Regions from separate parts of the Chimaeribacter sp. YP20170169 genome, predicted to be linked through region 1. Evidence: riboswitches for the same ligand, from Rfam matches in the RefSeq annotation. Region 1 holds a riboswitch; the other holds the start of a gene.
What was found. Region 1 has a riboswitch for thiamine pyrophosphate ahead of thiM (hydroxyethylthiazole kinase). Riboswitches for the same ligand answer to the same signal wherever they lie in the genome.
Positions count from the first base shown of each region.

Region 2: another riboswitch for thiamine pyrophosphate. It lies ahead of thiB (thiamine ABC transporter substrate binding subunit); the one in region 1 lies ahead of thiM (hydroxyethylthiazole kinase).

Region 1 is NZ_CP176824.1:928,844-936,211, forward strand. Features, by position in the region: gene guaA (glutamine-hydrolyzing GMP synthase) at 1-635, shown strand, start outside; gene iraP (anti-adapter protein IraP) at 833-1,114, shown strand; gene ACK3SD_RS04270 (GNAT family N-acetyltransferase) at 1,740-2,168, opposite strand; gene ACK3SD_RS04275 (hypothetical protein) at 2,387-2,527, shown strand; gene ACK3SD_RS04280 (hypothetical protein) at 2,600-3,466, opposite strand; TPP riboswitch at 3,650-3,746, shown strand; partial or broken gene thiM (hydroxyethylthiazole kinase) at 3,784-4,589, shown strand; gene thiD (bifunctional hydroxymethylpyrimidine kinase/phosphomethylpyrimidine kinase) at 4,586-5,386, shown strand; gene gutQ (arabinose-5-phosphate isomerase GutQ) at 5,414-6,391, opposite strand; gene ACK3SD_RS04300 (GntR family transcriptional regulator) at 6,500-7,180, opposite strand; gene yegS (lipid kinase YegS) at 7,274-7,368, opposite strand, start outside.
Region 2 is NZ_CP176824.1:3,207,406-3,214,773, reverse strand. Features, by position in the region: gene ACK3SD_RS14670 (DNA polymerase II) at 1-96, opposite strand, end outside; gene ACK3SD_RS14665 (DedA family protein) at 274-1,041, shown strand; partial or broken gene thiQ (thiamine ABC transporter ATP-binding protein ThiQ) at 1,038-1,735, opposite strand; gene thiP (thiamine/thiamine pyrophosphate ABC transporter permease ThiP) at 1,719-3,344, opposite strand; gene thiB (thiamine ABC transporter substrate binding subunit) at 3,320-4,306, opposite strand; TPP riboswitch at 4,349-4,460, opposite strand; gene sgrR (HTH-type transcriptional regulator SgrR) at 4,503-6,164, opposite strand; gene ACK3SD_RS14640 (sugar efflux transporter) at 6,504-7,368, shown strand, end outside.

The DNA of each region.
Region 1 (7,368 bases):
TCGTTGAGGTGTTCGACGAAGAGGCGAGCAAGCACGAAGAGTTCAAGTGGCTGGCGCAGGGCACCATCTACCCGGATGTGATTGAGTCTGCCGCCTCTGCCACTGGCAAGGCGCACGTCATCAAGTCGCACCACAACGTTGGCGGCCTGCCGAAAGAGATGAAGCTGGGTCTGGTCGAGCCGCTGAAAGAGCTGTTCAAGGACGAAGTGCGCAAGATCGGCCTGGAGCTGGGCCTGCCGTACGACATGCTCTACCGCCACCCGTTCCCAGGCCCAGGCCTCGGCGTGCGCGTGCTGGGTGAAGTGAAGAAGGAGTACTGCGACCTGCTGCGCCGCGCGGACGCCATCTTCATCGAAGAGCTGCACAAAGCCGACCTCTACAACAAGGTCAGCCAGGCCTTCACGGTGTTCCTGCCGGTGCGCTCCGTCGGCGTAATGGGCGATGGCCGCAAATATGACTGGGTTGTCTCCCTGCGTGCGGTCGAGACCATCGACTTCATGACCGCGCACTGGGCGCACCTGCCGTACGACTTCCTCGGCCGCGTCTCCAACCGCATCATCAACGAAGTCAACGGCATCTCCCGCGTGGTCTACGACATCTCCGGCAAACCACCGGCAACGATTGAGTGGGAATAACCCCCGCCTGACCACCCCTCCAAAACCCCTGCCCAGGCAGGGGTTTTTTATGCCCACTGCTCACAACTTCTCACGCCTCTCATCTGACCCCTCACCAAACACATCAAATCTCAAACTATGTCTCATGGATGGACAGAACGCGCCCGGCCGGGCGGGGAGGGTGCTAGGGTCAATTAATAAGCCATTGTGAGGTGACGATGAAAAATCTGGTTGCAGATGTCCTGATCAAAATGTCAAAAATCGAGGTGGAAACCAAAGATTTGACGGCGCAGGTCGAGGCACAATCGCTGGTGTTGGCTGCCTTGATCCTGACAGTGGACCGGGTGCTGGCGGAAAATGTCTCGCAAACAATTAACCAAGCAATTGTTTCGGCAGAGACGGACTTTGAGCAGATCGTGTCATCGGATGTCGTTTTGTTGCGCTCTCACTTAAACCGCTTGCTCACTTTGCCCAAATTGGTGAAAGCAAAATCCGAATAATCTGAAGTCGGTAGGATAACCGGCTGAATCGCCTAAAAATCAGGCACGGCGGGGGTTGCAGCCCGGTTTAGGGGTTTCACATCATCTGTAATCGCTGCTAGGCTTGTTAGTATTTGCTAACAAAATGTGGAGGGAATGTGAACGAAAATTCAAATGATGAAGACAGCAATGAAGTCTGTCCTGAGTGTCTGGCAAGTGGCGAGGATTATCAAACCCAGGTAAAAAGCATTAAGGATAGCCAGAGTGGCAACACCATCATTAAGGTTCAGTACTGTGTGCACTGTGGCAATATCATTAGCATCTCCAGCGAAGAGTCACACCCCGTACAGCGGGCGCCGGAGCCGATAATACGTCATATATCAGGTTGAGGATTGGATAGTTTTATTAACCCTAAAAAAGATAACGTATACCAGGAAAGCGTTTTATTACATAGGACAGGCCATCGCCTGACACTATGCCAGACACCGCAAGGGACCCTGCTTAAGGGGGAGTTTTTAGGCACCAGCCGTGACCGGCCAGTCGCTCCCCAGAGGATTATTCAGCAACCCACGATGCGGCAGGTTTTTCGAGTCAGGCCATCCTCCCGGAAAACCTGCCGTATCACGTCCTGACCCCGCTTGCGCTTTTAGCGCGTCACAGGGTAGTGCAGCAGAAAATACTCCCCATTCGGTGCCGTACCACGGCTCACCTTATGCCAGCCATGCCGACAATAGAACGCCAACGCGTCAGTGTTGCGCACCAGACACTTCAGCGCGCCCGTACTGGTAAAAGTCTCCTGCGCCGCCTGGAGCAGCGCCAGCCCGGCTCCTTGCCCCTGTGCCTCTGGGGCGACGAACAAGTTATGCAGGAAGTTCTCGGCCTCAAACAGTGAGGCAAACCCCACCGGACGCCCCTCGTGCTCCGCCACCAGCACGGTCTCGCCCAGCACCGCCCGGTCAAAATCCTCCAGTCGCCAGTCGCGGCTCTCCAGCCAGGGCCAGGCCTGCTTGCGGGCCGCGAGATAGAGGGTGCGTAGGAAGGGGCGGTCTGCCTCCTGATAGGGGCGAATGATCATCAAAACTCCTTGTATAGCGTGAACCAAAGCCTTGGGGCTATCTTCAGCTTAGTACACGCCGCCGGCACCTTCATGCGCCCGCCTGATAAGCTAAGTGGATAAATGCAGATAATTTATTGATTATAAATAGATAAATCACACGTTGTGAGCCGCGCGGGCTTGCGGGGAAGGGGGCAGGGCAATAGCCTTAGCTTACCATCCTGCACAGTGAGGACATTATGGACGAGCGTAAAGTAGTGCGTGACACCGAGACCGGCCAGTTCGTTGATCCGGAAGAGGCCAAGCGGCGGCCAAAAACCACCGTCACCGAGACCATCAAAACCCCTGACAAAGGGAAGAAGAAAAAAGCCAAACCCTAAGCGCCCGCCGGGCGCTTTTATAGGGGAAAGAAAATAGGTAAATGCCTTCTCTCTTTAGGGAAGGCGATAGGCTCATTTGAATCGTTGGGCAGGCTCGCCCTCTTTATAGATCAGGTGTCGTAATTTAAGATTCTTATTATTACCGAATCGGATTTTATTCCACGCCTTAGCCATAGTGTAGCGTATATGTGGTGTTGCATGTTTCTCTTCCTCTTTCATCATCATATCAAGCAGCCATGAATATATGACCTTCTCGATAGTCTCAGGCTGCAAATTGACGCCCCCATAGATTTGAGAGCAGAAGCTGTCTGAGGCTGCGGGATCCACCCGTCGGGTTAATACCCGAATAAGCATCATCTCTGAACGGGAACGGAGTGATTTACGGGTAGGGAAACAGTGTTTATCCACCCACTCGTAGGCGGCCAATAACTCCTCTTTGTGCTTCTGTACATAATTGACCACCTCTGCTGAAGAGGCACCTTTCATGGCCATTTGGCCGCTCTGGCTCCACTGCACAATGGTGGGGCGTTCGTAAAGGATAAGGGTAGGCACAATGACGCCAATCTCTTTCGCCGGCCCAGGTTTAATGCCCGGTACGCGGAAAAAGATGTGATCGCCATGTGTACGGCGCTTGCCATTATCAATGGTGTCAGCAGACTCTTCTGGCACATTGAAGGCCAACGTCATATAGACGTCTACGCCAGCTTTGACAATTGCATGGAGACGATGCTGCCCATCAATACAGCGAATAGGGTTATCAGGTGTGCCAATAAATTGAACCGGTTGGGCATTCCTTTTCCATAGCCCGCGCTTCATTAAATCTGCCAGTGTCTCAATATGCGATTCGGAGAGCATCCGGTTATGGGTATTATAAGATAGCAGCTGCTGCGCTAATTCAGGCCCGACTATTTCACCTTGATACGTTATTTCACCACGCATTAATTTATCCCTTAATATCAGAAAGGGTAAAAAATATTCTTTCCGTGTGAAATTTGTCATGACTTGAATCAACGTTTTTCAGATTAAAAATAACGCAAAATATAATTATACTAATCATAAGCCCCCGAAGTTATTTGCAACTTATCGGCGGGTTGCTTATGCTGGATGCGCTGTATAACAGCGACCAATGACTCGGGGTGCCCTTCCTGGTGAAGGCTGAGAAATACCCGTATTACCTGAACTGGATAATGCCAGCGTAGGGAAGTCAGGATGCCTTGCCGGCACCCCCTTCTTTCACGCCGGTAAGGAGAATGCCCATGCTGTCCCCTACCGATCCCACCCTGCCGGCGCTGCCCGCCGATCTTGCTGATGCCTCGTGGCGCGTGCTGTCGCACCGTGCACCGCTGGTGCACTGCCTGACCAATGAGGTGGTGCAGTCCGTTACCGCCAATATGTTGCTGGCCGTCGGCGCGTCGCCCGCGATGGTGGTGGAGCCACAGGAGGCGGCGCAGTTCAGCGCGCTGGCCGATGCGCTGCTGATCAACCTCGGTACGTTGAACCACGCCCGCGCGGAGAGCATGTTGGCGGCTATCGACAGCGCCAACGCTGCCAGTACGCCCTGGACGCTCGATCCGGTGGCGGTCGGCGCGCTCACCTACCGCACAGACTTTGCCCGTCGGCTGCTTGACCTGCGCCCAGCGGCGATCCGCGCCAATGCCTCGGAGGTACTGGCACTGGCGGGCCAACCGGCGCTGGGGCGCGGCGTGGACAGCGGCGACGACTCGCTGCGGGCGCTACCGGCGGCGCAGGCGCTGGCGCAGCAGTGCGGTGCGATCGTGGCGGTAACCGGCGCGGTGGATTACATCACCGATGGCCGCCAGACGTGGGCGGTGGCGGGGGCGATGCGCTGCTGACGCGGGTGGTGGGCACCGGCTGTGCGCTGTCGGCGCTGGTGGCGGGCTTTACTGCGCTGGAGGGGCGGCGGCTGGATCATGTCGCGGCCGCCTGTGCGCTGATGGCGCGCGCCGGGGAGCGCGCGGCCGCGCAGGCCGCTGGGCCGGGCACGCTGCTGCCGCACCTGCTGGATGCGCTGTGGCAACAGGTTGGGGAGGCGCGCCCATGACCCGCATTAACGCCCTGACCATCGCTGGCACCGACCCGAGCGGCGGCGCGGGCATCCAGGCTGACCTGAAAGCCTTCTCCGCGCTGGGAGCCTATGGCACTAGCGTCATCACCGCACTGGTGGCGCAGAACACCCACGGCGTGCAGTCGGTCTACCGCATCGAACCCGATTTTGTGGCGGCGCAGCTCGACTCGGTGCTCAGCGACGTGCGCATCGACAGCGCGAAAATCGGTATGCTGGCCAACAGTGACGTCGTAGAGACGGTGGCGGAGCGGCTGGCGCACTACCGGGTGCCGCACGTGGTGCTGGATACGGTGATGCTGGCGAAGAGCGGTGATCCCTTGCTAGCCCCGGAGGCGGTGGAGGCGATCCGCCGCTGCCTGTTGCCGCAGGTCTCGTTAATCACGCCGAACCTGCCGGAGGCGGCGGCGCTGCTGGCCTGCGATCAGGCACGCAATGAGGAGGAGATGCGCCAGCAGGGGCGCGGGTTGCTGGAACTGGGCTGTCAGGCGGTGCTGATGAAGGGTGGCCACCTGAGCGAGCAGGATAGCCCGGACTGGCTGTTCAGCCGTGACGGCGAGTGGCGCTTCAGCGCGCCGCGGGTGGCGACGCGCCATACCCACGGCACCGGCTGCACCCTGTCGGCGGCGTTGGCGGCGTTGCGCCCGCGCCATACCGGCTGGGTGGATACCGTCCCGCTGGCAAAAGCCTACCTGCAACGGGCGCTGGAGCAGGCCGATAGCCTCGAGGTGGGCAGCGGCATCGGCCCAGTGCATCACTTCCACCACTGGTGGTAAGCGCGGCCTGATTGGAAAAGGTCGGCGTCAGCCGATGCCGGCCTGATGCAGGTCATGCAGGTTCAGCGCGCCCACCAGCGTGCCATTGACGTCCACCACCGGGGCAGCGCTCAGGTGGTTGGCGTGCAGCGCCTCCAGCGCCTCGCCGGCGCGCCACTGCGCCGGCAGCAGGAAGCCGGGACGGGTGACCGCTGGCCACAGCGGATCCTGAAGCGCATGGCCGGCCACCAGCCAGCGGCGCAAATCGCCATCGGTAAATACCCCCAGCACCCGGTGCGCGGCGTCACACACCGCCACCAGCCCCAGCCCGGTGCGGCTCAGCTCCAGCATCGCATCCATCACCGTCGCCCCTTCGCTCACCTGCGGAATCCGCTCGTCGGTACGCATCAGGTGGTGCACCCGGTTGAGCAGGCGCGCGCCCAGACTGCCGCCGGGGTGGGAGCGGGCGAAATCCTCCGCGCCGAAACCACGCTGGCGCATCAGGGCCATCGCCAGCGCGTCGCCCATCATCAGGGTATTGACCGCGCTGGAGGTGGGGGCCAGCCCCATTGGGCAGGCCTCGCGCTCCACGCTGATGTCCAGCACGCACGCCGCCTGTTGCGCCAGCGGCGAGGCCAACCCGCCGGTGATGGCAATCACCGGGATGCGGCTCTCGGCCAGCAGCGGCAGGATCAGATCCAGCTCCTTGGCGCGGCCGGAGTAGGAGATAAAGATCATCACGTCCTCCGCGCCAATCATGCCGAGATCGCCATGCAGCGCCTCCGCCGGGTGGACGAAAAAGGCCGGCGTGCCGGTGCTGGCGAGCGAGGCGGCGATCTTCTTGCCAATGTGGCCGGACTTGCCGATGCCGGAGACCACCGCCTTGCCGCGGCAGGCGAGCAGCAGTTCACAGGCTTGAACGAACTGGCCATCCAGCCGCGCCAGCAGGCGCTGCGCCTCGGCCAGCTCTATCTCCAACGTCTCACGGGCAAAATCCAGCAACGGGTGGGGGGAGGGGTATGACATTGCAACGGTTCCTGTCGGCTAAAAAGGGCCTTATCCTGGGCGATGGCGGCCAGATAAACTGTGATCGGGGTTAGATTTTACGCCCGGCGGCTGGCACCGGGCAGGGTGTCAGCTCGCCTCGAACCAGTCGCTGTTCTGCTCGGCAATCGGCGTGATGGAGTAGATCAACTCCTGGAGGTGTAAACGGATGGCGGCCTCGGCGCGGTCGGCGTCGCGTGCCTTCAGGGCGTCGGCGATCTGCTGGTGCTGGGCCAGCAGGCTCTCCGGCGGCGATACTTCGCTCAGGCTCAGGAAGCGCACCCGATCCATCGTCGCCTTGATCGACTCGATGGTCTCCCACGCCAGCTCACAGTCGGCGATGCGCGTCAGCAGCTGGTGGAACTGGTCATCCAGCGCCAAAAACTCGCGCGTCTGCTGGCTGGCGGCGGCCAGCTTCTGCCGCTCCAGGTTGTGCTCCAGCTGCCGGATCTGCTCATCGGTCACCATCGCGGCGGCGCGGCGCACCACGGCGCACTCCAGCGCCTGACGAATGAAACGCGCGTCTGCCACCTGCTTGGCGGAGATTTTCATCACAAAGGTGCCGCGCTGCGGCAGGATCTGCACCAACCCGGCCTCGGCCAGCTTGATAAAGGCCTCCCGCACCGGCTGGCGTGACACGCTAAAGCGCAGCGAGATCTCCTTCTCCGACAGCAGGGTGCCGGGGGCAATGGTGCAGTCAACGATCTCCCGGCGCAGCAGACGGTAGATCTGCTGGTTGACCGGGACATTATGTAACAGTTCTGAAGGCATAGGGCAGGGCAGCTCACCAAAAGACGATGGCCGCCAGTGTAGCATGAGTGAGCGGCGCGGTTAACGACGGCGGCCCGGCGGGCCGGCGGCGGCTTACCCCAGCAGGGTGCAGTTGGGCGGCAGGCGGCAGCTCAGGGCCGCCGGCAGCAGCTCGATACGGAAGTGGGTATCGCTCAGCGGCTCGCCAT
Region 2 (7,368 bases), 1.6 Mb from region 1:
GCCATCATCGGTCGCCAGCCAGAACTCAAGTTCGGTGCCGACGGGGGTGTCGCGCCAGTGGCGGGTCAGGATAAAACCCTGGCGGGCTGGGGTCATGGGCTACCTTCTTGCGGCCGGAGAGCGGGCGATCAGTATCGGTTTTTCATCCGGCGCTGTCCAACCGCCGCCGCTTCTGCCAAAACCACATACAATTCATTCATTGACTGTATTAATGACGGCGATAACAATTCAACGCCAAAATGATGAATTAAGCCGGAAAACGCGTTGGAATTTATGGAATCCTACATTGAACATCTGATTACCCAATCTGTTGCGTTCTCACTGGCCGCAGTGTTGCTGGTGACCTTTTTGGAGTCGCTGGCGCTGGTGGGGCTGCTGTTGCCGGGCACGGTGATGATGGCGACGCTCGGCGCCTTTATCGGCAGCGGGCAGGTCAACTTCTACGAGGCCTGGGCGGCGGGGATCATCGGCTGCTTCGCCGGTGACTGGATCTCCTACTACATCGGCCACCGCTTCAAGAAGCCGCTGCACCGCTGGTCGTTCCTGAAAAAGCACAAGTCGCTGATGAGCAAAACCAGCCACGCGCTGCACCAGCACAGTTTCGCCACGGTACTTGTCGGCCGCTTTATCGGCCCGACTCGGCCGCTGGTGCCGCTGGTGGCCGGGATGCTGGATCTGAAGCCGCTGAAGTTCGCGCTGCCCAATGTCCTTGGCTGCCTGACGTGGCCGCCGGTCTACTTCCTGCCGGGCATTCTGGCGGGGGTGGCGATTGGCATCCCGGCGGGCGCGGAGGTGGCGCACTTCCGCTGGCTGCTGCTGACGGCCTTTGTGCTGGTGTGGCTGGCCGGCTGGCTTGGCTGGCGCTGGTTCCGTGAAGGGAAGCGCAGCGCCGACTGGCTGTCACGTTACCTGCCTCTGGGCCGCCTGCGCTGGGCCTGCATACTGGCGGCTGTCGCGGCGCTGGTAGCACTGGTGGTACTGGTGCGCCACCCGCTGATGCCGGTCTACCGCCACCTGCTGTGGCAGGTGATGGCCTTCTAACGGCCGATGCCGAGCACCGCCGCCTCTTTGGCGCTGCCGTCGAGCAGCGCCGCCGTCGGGCCGTCATAGTAGAGCCGCCCGTCCACCACCAGCAGCGTGCGCGCCGCAATGCGCGCCGCGTCATCCAGATTATGTGACACCATCAGCAGCGTCAGCCCCCGGCGGCGGCACACCTCATCCAGCAGGGTCAGCATGTCACTGCGCAGGGCCGGATCGAGCGCCGAGAACGGCTCATCCAGCAGCAGCAGCGGCTGGCTGCGCAACAGGCAGCGCGCCAGCGCCACCGCTGCCGCTGGCCGCCGGAGAGCTGCCCCGGCAGGCGATCCAGACAGTCGCCTAGCCCGACTTGATCGGCAATCTCCACCAGCGCGCGCTGCTGCGCGGCGTCCAGCTTCAGGCCGGGGTGCAGCCCCAGCCCCAGATTCTGCCGCACCGTTAAATGGGCAAACAGGTTGTTCTCCTGAAACAGCATCGACACCGGCCGCCGCGCGGGCGGCGTGCGGGTGTGGTCGTCACCGGCAATGCGCAGCGTGCCGCTGCTTGGCGCCAGGAAGCCGGCAATTAGTCCCAGCAGCGTGCTCTTGCCCGCGCCGCTGGGGCCGAGGATCGCCACGCGCTCGCCCGCGGCCAGCGCCAGATCAAAGCGCATCGGCAGATGCTCATAGAGGTAGGTGATGTTATCCAGCGTCAGTATCGGTTCGGGCATCGCGGCGTTCCGGTAGGCGTTCAATCAGGGTAAACAGCAGGAAGCAGAGCAGCAGCAACAGCAGCGCGGTGACCGCGCCCGCCTGACTGCGGTAGGCTCCCATCTGCTGGTAGAGGTAGAAGGGCAGGGTGCGGAACTGCTCGTTGCCAAACAGCGCCACCACGCCAAAATCGCCCATCGACAGCACGCTGGCGAAGGCCAGTGCCTGTGCCAGCGGTCGGCGCAGCGCGCTCAGCTCCACCCAGCGCAGGCGCTGCCAGCCGCCCATGCCGAGGGCGCGGCAGAGCGGGTTGTAGCGCTCCGCCAGATCGCGCATCGGGTTGTCCAGCACCTTCAGCGCGTAGGGCACCGCCATCAGCGCATTGGTGAGCATCACCAGCCCCCACGCCGACTGCGGCAGCCCGGTGGTGGCGCTCATCAGCAGGAAGAAGCCAGTCGCCAGCACGATGCCCGGCATCGCCAGGATCACCATGCCGCTCAGTTCCAGCGCCTGTGCATGGCCCCGCTGCTGGCGCAGGCGCAACTCACGGCTGCTCCACAGCAGCATCATGGCGAGCAGCAGGCAGATCAGCCCGGCACCCAGCGCGATGCGCAGCGAGGTGAACAGCGCCTGCCACAGCGCGGGCTGTTGCAGCACCGCTGGCAGCGCCGGGTTGAGGCCATCGGCCACCACCGCCAGCAGCGGCGGCAAAATCAGCAGCAGCGCCAGCGCAATCAGCCCGCCATCCAGCAGCCGCGCCGACCAACTGTCCTGCGGGTTGCGCCACTGCACCGCTTGCGTGTGGCCGCCCGGTAGCGCCCGGTTAAGGCGCTGGCTCAGCAGCACCAGCCCCAGACAGCAGCCGAGCTGGAGCAGCGCCAGCAGCGCCGCCCGGCCCAGATCGTAGTCGTAACTCAGCGCCTGATAGATCGCCAGTTCAATGGTGGTCGCCTGCGGCCCGCCGCCCAATGACAGCACGGTGGCGAAGCTGGCAAAGCAGAGCATGAAGATCAGCGCCGCCGCGGGCAGCAGTTGCCGCCGCAGCGCGGGCCACTCAACAAAGTGCCACTGTTGCCAGCCGCTCATGCCTAGCTGCGCCGCCAGCTGGCGCTGCTCTACCGGGATGCCCTCCAACGACTGCAACAGCAACCGGGTCGCCAGCGGCAGGTTAAAGAAGACGTGCGCCAGTAGGATGCCCTGTAAGCCGTAGGGTGAGAAGGCGTAGGGCAGGCCGAGCCAGCCGCAGAGCGCGGCCAGCCACCCCTGCCGACCATAGACGCTCAGCAGGCCGAACACTGCTACCAGCACCGGCAGCACCAGCGTCATGGCGCACAGGCGCAGCAGCAGGCGGCGGCCGGGAAAGCGGCGGCGGAACAGCGCGCGCGCCAGCGGCAGCGCTGGCAGCACCGAGCAGAGCGCCGACAGTAGCGCCTGCATAAAGGTGAAGCGCACCACATGCCACAGGTAGCTGTCCTGCATCAGCGCCCGCCAGTCGGCGACTGGCGCATGCAGCCACAGCGCGCCGAACGCCAGCCCGGCCACCGCCAGCAGCAGCCCGCCCGCGATCAGCCCCGGCAGCAGCCAGCTGGCGATCAGCGGCTGACGGCGGTTTGCCATGCCCGGATCCAGTCGGCGCGGTGGGTGGCCACGTCAGCGGCGCTGTAGCTCAGGGCGGTTTTCGGCACGGTCAGGCTCTCGAAGCCCGCTGGCAGCGGGGTGTCGGTGGCCGGGTACATCCAGTTGCCGGCCGGGATGGTTTTTTGGAATGCCGGGGTGAGCATGAACTTCATGAACTGCTGCGCCAGTTGCGGCTGGCGGCTGGCGGCCAGCTGGCCAGCTACCTCCACCTGGAGGTAGTGCCCCTCGCTGAAGTCAGCGGCGGCGTAGGCGTCATTCTTCTCTTCAATCAGATGATAGGCCGGTGAGGTGGTGTAGCTCAGCACCATATCCGCCTCTCCTTTCAGGAACAGGCCGTAGGCCTCGCTCCAGCCCTTGGTGACGGTGACGGTCTTCTTCGCCAGCTTCTGCCAGGCCGTTGGCGCGTCATCGGCATAGACCTTCTGCATCCACAGCAGCAGCCCCAGCCCCGGCGTACTGGTGCGCGGATCCTCATAGATCACCTTCAGCGGGCGGTCACTCTCTACCAGCTCGCGCAGGCTGGTCGGCGGGTTTTGCAGCTTCTGCTTGTTGTAGACAAACGCGAAGTAGCCGTAGTCGTAGGGCACAAAGGTGGTGTCCTGCCAGCCACCCGGCACCTTCAGCGCGGCGGTGTCAACGCCCGAGGGCGCAAACAGCCCGGTCTGGGCGGCGGCCTGCACCAGATTGTTGTCCAGCCCCAGCACCACGTCCGCCGGGCTGTTTTTGCCCTCCATCCGCAGCCGGTTGAGCAGCGAGACGCCATCCTCCAGCGGCACGAATTTCAGTTCACAGTGGCACTGGGCCTCAAAGGCTTTTTTCACCGCCGGGCCGGGGCCCCACTCGGAGGCGAAGGAGTCATAGGTATATACCGTCAGGACAGGCTGGGCAGCCAGCGTCGAGGCAGAGATAAACAGCAGGCAGGACACGATCTTTTTCAACACTTTGCGCTCCTTGGCAGAAGGGTGGCAAAGGAGTTTGAGCAAGCAGGAAGCACTCTCAAATCCCTCCGCCGGTATTAACCGGATCAGGTTCGACGGGACTCTCTCAGCCAAAGCCGGCAACTGACGCCAGCATTTCGCACCCCGTTGAGAACGCGCCATTGTAAAGGCTTACTCCGGCGGGCGAAAGGGCGGCGTGTCAAGGCTCCGGCGGCGCGAACCAAGCGGATTTGAAGTCGAACCAGCCGAGAGTGTTGAGCCGCACGCCGCGCATACTGCGCTGGCCCTGCAACTGCAACCAGTGGTGGAACAGCGGGTGGATCTGGTGGCTGGCGACCAGCGAACGGCACCACTCCGCCAGCGGCAGTTGCTGCTGTCGCCAGGCGGCGGCCTGCGACGCCGGTGGCTCCTCCAGACAGTGGTGCAGCAGCGGTAGCTCGTAGAGGCTGGCGAACAGCGAATACTCCAGCGGCAGCGTGAAGTTGACACTGCCGAGCCACAGGTCACTCTGCGCTTCCCCGGCGTGCCACTGGGCATACTCCAGCGCCTGCACCCGCAGGCTGATGCCCTGCGCCGCCAACAGCGGTTGTAGCGCGCGGCAGATGACGTCGAACTCCGGGTGATCGCGGTAGTAGGTGAGGGTCAGCGCCGTCAGGCCAGCCGGTTTGGCGGGCTGCGGCGGGTGGGTGCGGTGGTGCCAACGCGGCAGCAGCCCGAGTGCCGGTGACCAGTAGCGCTGGTAACGGCGCTCGGCATGGTTGAGCAGCGCCGCCGGGTTGAGCAGCTCCGCCAGCCAGGCGCGCACCTCTGGCCGGGCGGCGGTGGCGGATCGCCGGTCAAACAGCACGAAGTAGCACCCCTCCTCAAGCCGGTTCTCCAGCTCGCGCGAGCCGGTGTCGTCCGCCTGCAACTGCACGCCGGAGGAGACCAGCTCCTCGCTCAGCTCCGGCTGCACCCAGATGGTGACCTCATCAATCAGCGCGCGGTAGCCAAAGTAGTCATCAAAGGCGCGGATACGCAGCTGGCTGCGGTGGTTGCGCACCACCGCATAGGGGCCGGTGCCGACCGGGTGGCGCGCGAAGCCGGGCAGCGTCTGCCACTCGTGCGGCAGGATCATGGCGCTGACGCTGCTGAGCAGCCACGGCAGCCACTGGTCTGGCATGGTCAGGGTGATGTCGATGACGTGCGGCGTCGGCGAGCGGATGGTCGCCAGATGGTTGAAGAGCGGCAGGCGCTGGGCGCGCGTCAGGGCGGCGATCACATCCTGCATCTCCAGCGGCCGCCCGTGGTGGAAGGCGATGGCCGGGCGCAAATAAAAGCGCCAGTGCAGCGGCGTCAGCGCCTGCCAGTGGTGCGCCAGATCCGGCTCCAGTTCCCCGTTTTCCTCATTTATCCGCGTCAGGCCACTGAAGATCTGGCGCGCCAGATGGGTCTCCGAGCGGCGCAGGGGCGAGCCGGGCAGCAGGTTGCTCATCGGCCGGTAGTAGAGCACCCGCAGCAGGTGCCGCCCCTGACGAAAGCTGCGCCCCAACTGGCCCAGCAGCATCTGGCGCGCGACCTGCCGGTCGCCGAGTAGCTGCACCAGTTGGTCGGCGCTGCCCTGTTCCAACAGCTCCTCTGCCCGCTGGCGCTGCAACGCCAGCCCGGATTGCAGGAAGGTGAGGGTGGAGCGGCGGCCGCGGCCCGCCTCGGCCTGCCAGCTTAACCAGCCAGCCTGTTGCATGGCATTGAGCAGCGAGCGGACGTGGCGGCGCGAGCAGTTGAGCAGCGTGGCCAGATCCGCCAGCCGGGTCTCGGCCGGTTCGCCGTGGAAGTGTTGCCACAGGCGGATAAACTGCTGCTGGCGGCGGGATGTCGGCATAAAAGGGGAACTCCTTGGCAGAAGGTGAGCCATTTTTCTTTCCCCATATTACGCCGATACTTAGCTTCAGCAATCCTGCGCCGATCCGGTGCGTATGGCCGGGGCGACGACCATGCAGGCCAGCATTCCGCAAGTCCGCCGTGGGCGGGCTTCCCCTTTTCTGAGTAATGGTGTGTTCACCAGCCAGCCGGGTCCTCCGCTGGCTTTTTTTATGGGCAGCGGCGTGCCAGCGGTGAAAAAAGCGCCATTGCTGGCGTGGTGTGCGGTATCCTGCCGCAAAGCCGTCTACACTCCACCTTTTAAGGTTAAAAACCATCTATTTTTTGCAGGGATAACACCATGTCCAACCGGTCAATCACGCCGTACTCCACCCTGTTCCGTCGCCTGAACCCCGTGTTTGTCGCCTTTTTGGCCGTGGCGTTTCTCAGCGGCATCGCCGGGGCGTTGCAGGCACCGACCCTCAGCCTGTTCCTGACCACCGAGGTGAAGGCCAGTCCGCTCTGGGTCGGGCTGTTCTACACCATCAATGCGCTGGCGGGGATCGTGGTGAGTTTCCTGCTGGCGAAGCGCTCAGACCACAGCGGCGACCGGCGCAGCCTGATTCTGGTCTGCTGTTTGATGGCGGTTGGCAACTGCCTGCTGTTCGCCTTCAACCGCCACTACCTGACGCTGATTACCGCTGGCGTGCTGCTGGCGGCGATCGCCAACACCGCCATGCCGCAGCTGTTCGCGCTGGCGCGTGAGTATGCCGACACCTCGGCGCGCGAGGTGGTGATGTTCAGCTCGATGATGCGCGCGCAACTGTCGCTGGCGTGGGTGATTGGCCCGCCGCTCTCCTTTACCCTGGCGCTCAACTACGGCTTCACCCTGATGTTCTGCTTTGCCGCCGCCATCTTTCTGCTCAGCGCGCTGGTGGTGTGGTGGGTGCTGCCCTCGGTGCCGCGTGAGCCGCAGCCGGTAGACCAGATGGTGGTGTCGCCGAAGGCGTGGAAAGACATCAACGTGCGGACGCTGTTTTTCGCCTCGCTGCTGATGTGGACTTGCAACACCATGTACATCATCGATATGCCGCTCTACATCAGCCATGACCTCGGGCTGCCCGACCGGCTGGCGGGGCTGCTGATGGGCACGGCGGCGGGGCTGGAGATCCCGGCGATGCTGCTGGCGGGCTACTACGTGAAGCGGGTCGGCAAGCGGCGGATGA